Regions from separate parts of the Nitratidesulfovibrio sp. HK-II genome, predicted to be linked through region 1. Evidence: predicted binding sites of a transcription regulator. Region 1 holds the regulator's gene; each other region holds the start of a gene.

Region 1 (3,379 bases):
CATCGGGCGTGGGTGGGTGGGAAGCCTTGGTGGGCATGGCGGACTCCTCGGGCGGGCCGGTGCCGGATGGCGTTTCGGCAGACGCGCCGCGCCGCGCGCCTGCCGATGATGTGCGCAAGGTGTTCCGCGTTACGTGGTGCGCATCAGCGCCGTGAAGGCCGCCCCGTCCGGCGCGTCGAGCATGGCGCGGCGGAACTGCGGGTCCTTCAGCAGGCGCGAGATATGGGCCAGGATGCGCAGGTGCATGCCCGCCACCTGTTCGGGAGCCAGCACCAGGAAAAAGAGATGACACGGTTTCATGTCCAGGGCGTCGAAGTCCAGCCCGGGCACGCTGCGGCCCACGGCGACGACGATGTCGCTGATGGTGGCCAGCTTGCCGTGGGGAATGGCCACCCCGTCGCCGATGCCCGTGGTGCCCAGGCCCTCGCGGTCCTGCAGCACGCCCAGCGCAACGGCGGCATCCACTTCGGGATGCCGCCGCACCACGGCCTGCACGAGTTCCGCCAGCACCTCCTTCTTGGTGCCGGCGGAGAGCTCGGGCAGGATCAGTTCATCGTGAAGATAGTCCGAAAGCCGCATGTATGACGCCTAGACGACGGGATCGATAAGGCCGAAGTCGCCGTTGCGGCGGCGGTAGATGATGTTCACGCGCTCCACTTCGGCGTTCAGGAAGACCAGGAACTCGTTGTCGCCCTGGTCCAGCTGCATGGCCGCCTCGTCCACGTGCATGGGCTTGGGGGCGAAGTGGTCGGTGCCGGTGATGGTGCGTTCGTCGCCTTCACCCACGGTGCCGAAGGTGAACACGTCGATGCCCTTGCCCAGCTTTTCGGACTGCACCGTGCGGCGGCGGTCCTTCTGCTTCTCCACCTGCTTGCGCAGCTGCGATTCCAGCTTTTCCAGCACCAGGTCGAGGGTGGCGTACATGTCTTCCGATTGCTCGACGGCCGACAGGGTGAACCCGTCGCCGGTCATCTGCACTTCAGCCTTGTGGCGGAACTTGTCGACGGAAAGGTTCACCTGCATTTCAAGGGCGGACTTGCCGACAAACCGGCCAAGCTTTTCAAGGCGACGGCGGGCGTACTTCTTCAGGTGGTCGGAGGGTTCGAAGTTCTTGAAGGTGAAAGAGATGTTCATACGCTCCTCCAGTGGTGAGAGGGGAATGCGACGCGCGTCGCGCGGCGCGCACGCTGGGGTGCGCCTGCCGGGTGCGCCGCCCTGCGCCTGGTCCGGCGCGGGGCTCTGACCGTCAGAACAGTTCCTTCCGCTTGGAAGAGGAGGGAATGTCCATGGCAGTACGATACTTCGCAACGGTCCTGCGGGCAATATTGACTTTGAGCTGTTCCTTCAGAATTTCGCCGATGCGCTCGTCGCTCAGGGGTTCCTTGGGATCTTCCTCGCCGATCAGTTTCTTGATCAGCGCCTTCACGCTCTCGGAGCCCACCTGGCTGCCGTCGTCCAGTTCCAGCGCACTGTTGAAGAAGAACTTCAACTCCATGATGCCGTGCGGCGTGGCCACGTACTTGCTGGTGGTAATGCGGCTGACCGTGGATTCGTGCATGCCGATGTCGTCGGCGATGTCCTTCAGGATGAGCGGCTTCAGGCGCGAAACCCCGTCCTCGAAAAAGCCACGCTGATACTTCACGATGGATTCCACCACCTTGTACAGCGTACGCTGGCGCTGGTACAGGCTCTTGATAAGCCACGAGGCCGAGCGCATCTTTTCCTGGAAATATTCGCGCTCGCCCGCCGAGGCCGCCGCAGCGGCAGAGCGCTCGTACATGGTGCTCAATTGCAGGTGCGGCAGGCCGTCCTCATTGAGCATGATGATGAAATCGTCGTCGTACTTGTAGACGAACACGTCGGGGCTGACGAACTGCGGGTCGCCGCCGCCGTAGCTGGCGCCGGGCATGGGGTCCAGGGTCTGGATGAGGTCCAGGTACTCCTTGAGGTCCTCCATGGTCAGGCGGAACTTGCGCAAGAGCGGCTTGTAGCGCCGCTTCTCAAGGTCTTCCAGGTGGTCGCGCACCAGTTCCACCAGCACCTTGTCGCGCGTGTAGCCCAGCATCTCTATCTGCACCAGCAGGCATTCCTGCGCGGTGCGCGCGGCCACCCCCACGGGGTCGAAGCGCTGCAGGGCGTGCAGCACCGGCTCCACCTCGCCGGGGGCCACGCCCGCCATTTCGGCGATCTCGTCGATGGTCGCATGCAGGTAGCCCGACGAGGCGATGTTGCCGATGATCACCTCGCCGATGTCCTTCTGGCGCTCGGTGAGCGCGGAAAGGCGCAACTGCCACATCAGGTGCCCTTCCAGCGAGGGCTTTGCGGCGTAGCGCGCCTCGAACGAGGTCATCTCCTCGGGCATTTCCGATTCGCGCACCGTTGACTGGCGGCTGGTGCTGGCGAAATCGCCCAGGTAATCCTCCCAGTCGGCCTCGCGGGCAATATCGCGGTCGTAGGCGACATCCGCCGCCGCTTCGGGGGCGGCGTCCCGCTGGTCGGGGGCTTCGGACTGCGGCCCCTCGTCCTGCGCTTCCTCCAGGAACGGGTTTTCCAGCAGCTCCTGCTGCACCGTCTCGACAAGCTCAAGCCGCGAAAGCTGCAGCAGCCGGATGGCCTGTTGCAGTTGCGGCGTCATCACCAATTGCTGGGTGAGCTTGAGCTGTTGCCTGAGTTCCAATGCCATGCGTGGACGACCCCTATGCACCAAACGTTGAGGGCGAGCAAGATGACGACGCAACGCGGGGTGCGACGTCAAGCAAGAAACGGCCCACTGTGGAAATGTGTTCCCTTCCCCAAGAGGTTAGGGAAACCATGCCATAGAAGCAAAAAGTATGCAACCGCTGTCGCCATTTCGCCGGATACCCCCGGAGGGATGCCCCGCACCCCGGCGGCAGGCACGAAAAAGGCGCCCCCCGCGATGCGGAAGGCGCCGTGAATGCGGCAAAAATGCAAATGGAGCTAGAGCGAGAATCCCTCGCCCAGATACACGTCGCGCGCGCGCGGGTTGTCCACGATGTGCGCGGGGGTGCCCTCCAGGATCACTTCGCCCTGGTGGACCAGGTAGGCCCTGTCGCAGATATGCAGGGTTTCCCGCACGTTGTGGTCGGAGATGAGCACACCGATGCCCCGGTCGCGCAGGCCGGTGATCAGTTGCTGGATGTCGTCCACCGCCAGCGGGTCGATGCCCGCGAACGGTTCGTCCAGCAGGATGAACTTGGGCTCGCGGATCATGGACCGCGCGATCTCCAGCCGCCGCCGCTCGCCGCCGGACAGGTGCATGGCCACGGAATCCGCCAGATGGCTGATGCCGAAGTCGGCCATCAGCATGTCCGACCGCTCCTGCTGCCTGGCCCTGGAAAGCCCGGTGTGCTCAAGGATG
Region 2 (3,379 bases), 280 kb from region 1:
TTCGCCAGTGACGGCATCTGGATCACGGCGGGCGACGGCACCGTGCTGGACGTGAACAAGACCTCGTTGGCGCTCAACCGCATCCGCGCGGAAGAAGTGCTGGGGCTGGACGTGCGGGCCATCGTGGAACTGGGCATCGTGGACCGCTCGGCCAGCATCGAGGTGCTGCAACACCGGCGGCAGGTGGGCTTCGTGCAGCAGGCGGGCCGCACCGGGCGGCACCTGTTTGTCACCGGCATTCCCGTGTTCGACGAGGCCGGTGAAATTTCCTTGGTGGTGGTGCACGAGCGCGACGTGACCGACCTGCGCAACATGCGCGACACCATGGAGGAAACCCGCCGCGCCTTCCGCAAGGCAGAAGAGGAACTGACCGAACTCAAGCTGCTGGAACTGGCGGACCGGGACATCGTGGCGGAAAGCAAGGAGATGCGCCAGGTGCTGTCCATCTGCCTGAAGCTGGCCCGGCTGGATGCGCCCGAGGTGCTCATCCTGGGCGAATCGGGCACCGGCAAGGGGCTGCTGGCCAAGTTTCTGCACCGGCACGGGCCGCGCGCCGAGGGGCCGTTCATCCAGGTGAACTGCGCCGCGCTGCCGCCCGCGTTGTTCGAGGCCGAACTGTTCGGCTACGAGCGCGGGGCCTTCAGCGGCGCGCAAGAGGCGCGGGCCGGGCTGCTGGAACTGGCGCGCGGCGGCACCTTCTTTCTGGACGAGGTGGGCGACATGCCCCAGGAAGTGCAGGCCAAATTGCTGAAATGCCTGGACGAGCGTGAATATTACCCGCTTGGCGGACGCGAACCGCGCTCCGTGGACTGCACCATCGTCACCGCCACCAACCGCGACCTGGAACGGGAAGCCGCCGGGCGTCGTTTTCGGCAGGACCTGTACTACCGCCTGTCCACCTACGTGGTGCGCATCCCCCCGCTGCGCGAACGGCCGGAGGACATGCTGGCCCTGGCCCAGCGCGAACTGGACCGCCTGAACGGCGAATTCCGCACCAGCAAGCGGCTGACCCCGGTTTCCATGAGCCTGCTGCAGGCGCATCCCTTCCCCGGCAATGTGCGCGAACTGTCCAACCTGCTCAAGAAGGCCGTGGTCATTGCCGAGGGGGACCAACTGGACGCGGTGCTGGCCGAAACGCTGGGCGCCCGGCCGTCCTTCGCAGGGGCCGCCGGGGGCGCGGTTGGGCTGGAGGAGGAGCTGGCGGCGGTGGAGCGGGAACTGCTGCTCAAGGCCGCCGCGCGTTGCCGTACCACCCGGCAGATGGCGGAATACCTGGGCGTCAGCCAGCCCACGGTGGTGCGCAAGATGGCCCGCCACGGCGTGCGTCTGCCGGAGCGCGGAAAGGAAAGGCCCGGAGTGCGAGTTGGTCGGAAATGACGATTTTGTTTATTTTGAGCTATCCATAACATGCTGAAAAAACATGCGTCAGCATGGTGTGCTTTGCAGGCGTAGGAGCCCATGCCATGCAGAAGCGTGAATTTGCCAAGCCAAGCCTTCAAAAGGAACATTTTTGTAATTTTAAAAATATACATGGTAACACTCTAAAATAAAACATTTTATCTTCACAGTTTCAAGTTTTTGAGCGTCACTGCTTGTCTCTGCTGCGGTAAAGGGCACGGCACTATTTTAGAAAATTACGTTTATGTAACCGTGTTGTTTTGATTCAATAGGGAATCATTATAATATCATGTAAGATAGCTATATTATGTGCGTTATTGATTCAATATAGAATCATAACGGTTTTGATCCTTGTGGTGCTTCTCTGCAAAAGTATAAAATATAAAGATATTTTTCTGTTGGCCCGCTGCTTGCTTTTACGCAGTCATCCCCCTTGCGCTGGCGGGGGGGCAATTCTGCGAAACAGGCGGCACCATCCATGTCCACTTCCTCTTCTCTCCTGGAGCGTCGTCGCACCGCCGTCCCGCGTGGGGTCGGGAACCTCTGCGACTGTTTCGCCGCATCCGCTTCGGGTGCGGTTATCCGCGACGTTGAAGGTCGCGAATACATCGATTTCGTCGGCGGCATCGGCGTCAACAACGTGGGGCATTGCCACCCGGACGTGGTGGCCGCCGTGCGCGACCAGGCCGGAAAGCTGCTGCACTCCTGCTTTCACATCGCCATGTACGAGCCGTACGTGGCCCTTGCCGAGCGCCTTGCCGCGCTGACCCCCGGCGACTTCCCCAAGAAGACCCTGTTCCTGAACAGCGGCGCCGAGGCCGTGGAAAACGCCGTCAAGATCGCCCGGCGCGCCACGGGGCGGCAGGGCGTCATCGCCTTCGAGACCGGCTTCCACGGCCGCACCCTGCTGGCCATGAGCCTGACCAGCAAGGTCAACAACTACAAGCGCGGCTTCGGTCCCTTCGCCCCCGAAGTGTACCGCATGCCCTACGCCTACTGTTACCGCTGCCCCATGGGTCGCACCCACCCCGAATGCGGGCTGGCCTGCGCCGAACACCTGGAAAGCTTCTTCATCGACCACGTGGCCCCGGACCAGGTGGCCTGCATGATCGTGGAACCGCTGACCGGAGAGGGCGGCTTCATCGTTCCCCCGCCCGGCTACTTCAAGCGGCTCATGGAACTCTGCCACAAGCATGGCATCGTCTTCATTTCCGATGAAATCCAGACCGGCGTCGGCCGCACCGGCACCATGTTCGCCATGGAGCAGCACGGCGTGGCGGCGGACATCACCCTGGTGGCCAAGAGCCTTGGCGGCGGCATGCCCATTTCCGCCGTGGTGGGCCGGGCAGAGCTGATGGATGCCCCCGATCCCGGCGGCCTTGGCGGCACCTATGGCGGCAACCCGGTGTCCTGCGCCGCGGGCCTGGCCGTATTGGACGTGTTCGAGAAGGAACGGTTGCTGGAAAGGGGCCGCGCCCTTGGGGATTCGCTGCGGGCCATCTTCACCGCGTGGGCGGGCGAGATGGACTGCATTGGCGACATTCGCGGCCTTGGCCCCATGCTGGCGCTGGAACTGGTGCGTGACCGCGCCACCCGCGAGCCCGCCGGGGCGGAGACCAAGGCCATCGTGGCGCGTTGCCTGGAAAAGGGCTTGCTCATCCTTTCCTGCGGCCACCACGGAAACGTGCTGCGCATGCTGATGCCGCTGGTCATCGGCGACGATGAACTGGCGCGCGGCCTCGCCATCCTGCGCGACGCCCTGGCCGAAACCTTCGGCGGCAAGGGCCAGGGGGCCGCATGACCATCGCTTCCATCAGCCCCACCACCGGCGAAACCCTCGCCACCTTCGAGGAATGGACGCCCGAGGCCACCCGCGCGGCACTGGACCACGCGGGCGCGGCATGGCGGCACTGGCGCGCCGCCGCACTGGAACAGCGCACCGCCGTGCTGCGCGGTGCGGCGGAGATTCTGCGCCGCGACG
Region 3 (3,379 bases), 1.3 Mb from region 1:
GGGTGTAGCCGTTGGCGGTCACCACCACCCCGTCCTGGTTCAGCTTGAACGCCCCGGCGCGGGTGTAGGCGTCCTCGCCGTTCACCTGCACCAGGAAAAAGCCGTCGCCTTCGATGGCGAGGTCCAGCGAGTTGCCGGTGTTGGAATAGTCGCCCTGGGTGAAGAACTTGTGCACCGTGGTGGGGCGCACGCCCATGCCCACCTGGATGCCGGTGGGAATGCGGTTGTCGCCTTCCGTGGCGGAACCGGCGATGCGCATGTTCTGGTACATGAGGTCCTCGAACTCCGCGCGGCTTTTCTTGAAGCTCGTGGTGTTCACGTTGGCGAGGTTGTTGGAGATCACGTCGATGTTGAGCTGCTGGGCCACCATGCCGGTGGCGGCCGTCCAGAGAGAACGCATCATGGCTGTTGTCTCCTTGCGAGGAGTTTGGTTCCGTCAGTTGTCCGGCGGTGCTTGCCCGCCAGCCAGGTGTTTGCAAACCGGATGCCGGATGCACCGGCCACGCATGCCCGCGCGGCGGCGGTTGTCAGTGGGAATGGCGGTGCGCTTCTTCGACGGGTGGCGGCGTGAGTAGGATTTTTGTTCTCTGCCGAGGAAGAATGGCTTTTTATGAAGGGAATATACTTTGATGGTATTTGACCGGAGTAAAAAGCCCTTCTGACGAAGGCAGAGGGCAAAAAGACACTCATGGCGCACCCGTCAGACTTTCTTGCCCACCTTCTGCGTGGCCTCCCGGTCTATGGAATCCGAGGTCTGCATCACCTTCTGGTAGGCCTCGAACTGGCGCTGGGCTTCGATCATGTTCACCATTTCGGAAACCACCTCGACGTTGGACGCCTCCAGGTAGCCCTGCGCCACGTAGGCCTTCTCGGCGGGCACCTCGCCCGCTGTGGAGCCCGGCCGCAGCCGGTACATGCTGCCCCCCAGCTTTTCCAGGGCGGTCAGGTCGTTCACGGTGACCAGGTTCAGCTGCCCCACCTGCACGCCGCCCGCGAATATCTGCCCGTCGTCGGAAATTTCCACCTGCTCGCCGGGCGGCAGGGCGATGTCGCCGCCGTCGCCCTGCACCGCGTGGCCCATGGGCGTCACCAACTGGCCGTCGGCGGTCTGCAGGAAATTGCCGTTGCGGGTGTAGAATTCGCCTTCGGGCGTGCGCACCTTGAAAAAGGCATTGCCAGAGATGGCCACGTCCAGCGGGTTGCCGGTGTAGCGCATGCTGCCCTGCTCGAATTCGGTGTGGGCCACGGCAATGCGGGGCCGGGCCACGTGCAGCGGCTCTGGAAAGAGCTTTTTCGAGCGCACGTTGGCGATGGGCTCCATGATCTGATCATGGGCGAACAATTGCATGGTATCCTTGAAGGATATGACGTCGCGCTTGTAGCCCGTCGTATTCACGTTCGCGAGATTGTTCGAGATGTTGTTCATGCGGTGCTCGTTGGTGAGCGCGCCGAACAGGCTCGACAACATGCCTTCCTGCATGCGTGCCTCCTTGCGGGCATGGTACCCGCGCCAAAGGCAATGCAAACCAGGGGCCATGCCAGGAAACTTCAACCATGCCGGTGCGGCGCGACGCTCGTCAGGCTCTCGCGGGACCTTCGCGCGGGGCATCACCGACGGAACCACGACGCTGTCCCGCCCCGCGCGGTCGCCCGCGCCCGGCGCGGGACGATCAGGATATACAGCGGGCGGACCGCGTTGCGCACCGCCGCGTGTTGACAGGCCTCCGGTTCCATACTATACACTCACGTCTTGACAGAAGCGGCTGCCGATATTCCCCTGGAATCGCTTCACGGAGCGCCACGCCTTACCGCTCCACGGCAACGCCGCTTCGACATCCTGAGGGCCGTACGCGGCCATTCCGGGTGGCCTTTCGGCCCCCTTTTTTTTTGCTGCGGCCCCGCCGCCCACGACAACGGAACACAACGACGAATGAGCATGCATCCCCTTCGCGACGCCGTCGCCGCCATCGCCACGCCCCTTGCCGACGCCTTGGGCATTGCCCTGTGGGGCATCGAGATACTTGTCGGGGGCCGCATGGTGGTGCGCGTGTACGTGGACGCGAAGCCGGGCGCGCCCCTGGCCGGGGCCGAACGGTCCGACGACGAAGGCGTCACCACCGAAGGTGTCACCCCGGAAGGTGCCACACCCGAGGGTGTCACGATAGACCAGTGCGCCCGCCTCTCGCGCCAGCTTGGCCTTGCCCTGGAAGTGGAAGACGTCATCCGCGACGCCTACGTGCTTGAAGTGTCCTCGCCCGGGCTCGAACGGCCCTTCTTCGAGGCCGCCCAGATGGCCCCCTACGCGGGGCGCACCATTGAACTCACCCTTGCGCTGCCCCACCCGGAATGGCCGGGCCGCCGCAAGTTCCGGGGCGACATCGTGCGGGTGGAAGGCGACACCCTCACCTTCCTGCCCGATGCCGCGCCCAGCCCCGACGCAGCCCCCGCCCCCCTTTCCGTGGCGTGGGAGGACGTGAAGAAGGCGCACCTCGTCCACATCTTTCCCGACACGACCCGGCCCCAGCCCGGCGGCAAGACCGGCCCGCGCAAGAAGGCGCAGCCGAAAAAGCCCGCACGGGGCGGCGCGCCGCACGACGACACCACGGACTAGGCCACCGATCCGGAGGAGTACCCATGAGCCTGGAACTCAAGAAGGCCATCGACCAGATCAGCAAGGACAAGGGCCTTGACCGCGACATGCTGATCGACACGCTGGAAGAAGCGGTCCGCACTTCCGTCGCCCGCAAGTTCGGCGACGAGATGGACGCCGAAGTCAGCTACAACGACGAGACCGGCGAGATCGACGTCTACCAGTTCAAGATCGTCGTGAAAGAGGTCGAGAACCCCAACAGCGAAATTTCGCTCGAGGACGCGCGCACCCACGACCCCAGCGTACAGCTGGACGACGAAATGGGCTTTCGCGTGAAGATCGAGGACCTTGGCCGCATTGCCGCCCAGTCGGCCAAGCAGGTGATCATCCAGCGCATGCGCGACGCGGAGCAGGAGATCATCTACGAAGAATACAAGGACCGCCGTGGCGAGATCGTCAGCGGCATCATCCAGCGCCGCGACAAGGCCGGGTGGATCATCAACCTTGGCCGCACCGAGGCGCTGCTGCCCAAGGAAGAACAGATCCCGCGCGAGCACTACAAGCGCGGCGACCGGGTGCAGGCCATCCTCATCGACGTGCGCAAGGAAGGACGCGGGCCGCAGGTCATCGTCTCGCGCGCGCACCGCGACTACATGGCCGCCCTGTTCCGCCGCGAAGTGCCCGAGGTGGACGACGGCACCGTGCAGATCATGGGCGTTTCGCGCGACCCCGGCAGCCGCGCCAAGGCCGCCGTCATGTCGCGCGACCGCGACGTGGATCCGGTGGGCG

The links. Region 1 encodes sigma-54, which starts transcription at its own class of promoters, with help from an activator protein. Its sites were predicted from a motif close to CTGGCACGGNNNNTGCTT; they were not measured.
Region 2: a site for sigma-54 is predicted at 1,797-1,814, ahead of gabT (4-aminobutyrate--2-oxoglutarate transaminase). Genes of this name have one in related genera too.
Region 3: a site for sigma-54 is predicted at 1,525-1,542, ahead of flgF (flagellar basal-body rod protein FlgF). Genes of this name have one in related genera too.

What each region holds. Positions count from the first base shown of each region.
Region 1 is NZ_AP036014.1:1,950,412-1,953,790, reverse strand. Features, by position in the region: gene rapZ (RNase adapter RapZ) at 1-37, opposite strand, end outside; gene RVX_RS07880 (PTS sugar transporter subunit IIA) at 130-579, opposite strand; gene hpf (ribosome hibernation-promoting factor, HPF/YfiA family) at 589-1,134, opposite strand; gene rpoN (RNA polymerase factor sigma-54) at 1,247-2,683, opposite strand; gene lptB (LPS export ABC transporter ATP-binding protein) at 2,959-3,379, opposite strand, start outside.
Region 2 is NZ_AP036014.1:1,672,079-1,675,457, forward strand. Features, by position in the region: gene RVX_RS06730 (sigma-54 interaction domain-containing protein) at 1-1,377, shown strand, start outside; gene gabT (4-aminobutyrate--2-oxoglutarate transaminase) at 1,877-3,199, shown strand; gene RVX_RS06740 (NAD-dependent succinate-semialdehyde dehydrogenase) at 3,196-3,379, shown strand, end outside.
Region 3 is NZ_AP036014.1:602,226-605,604, reverse strand. Features, by position in the region: gene flgG (flagellar basal-body rod protein FlgG) at 1-403, opposite strand, end outside; gene flgF (flagellar basal-body rod protein FlgF) at 701-1,480, opposite strand; gene rimP (ribosome maturation factor RimP) at 1,931-2,611, shown strand; gene nusA (transcription termination factor NusA) at 2,635-3,379, shown strand, end outside.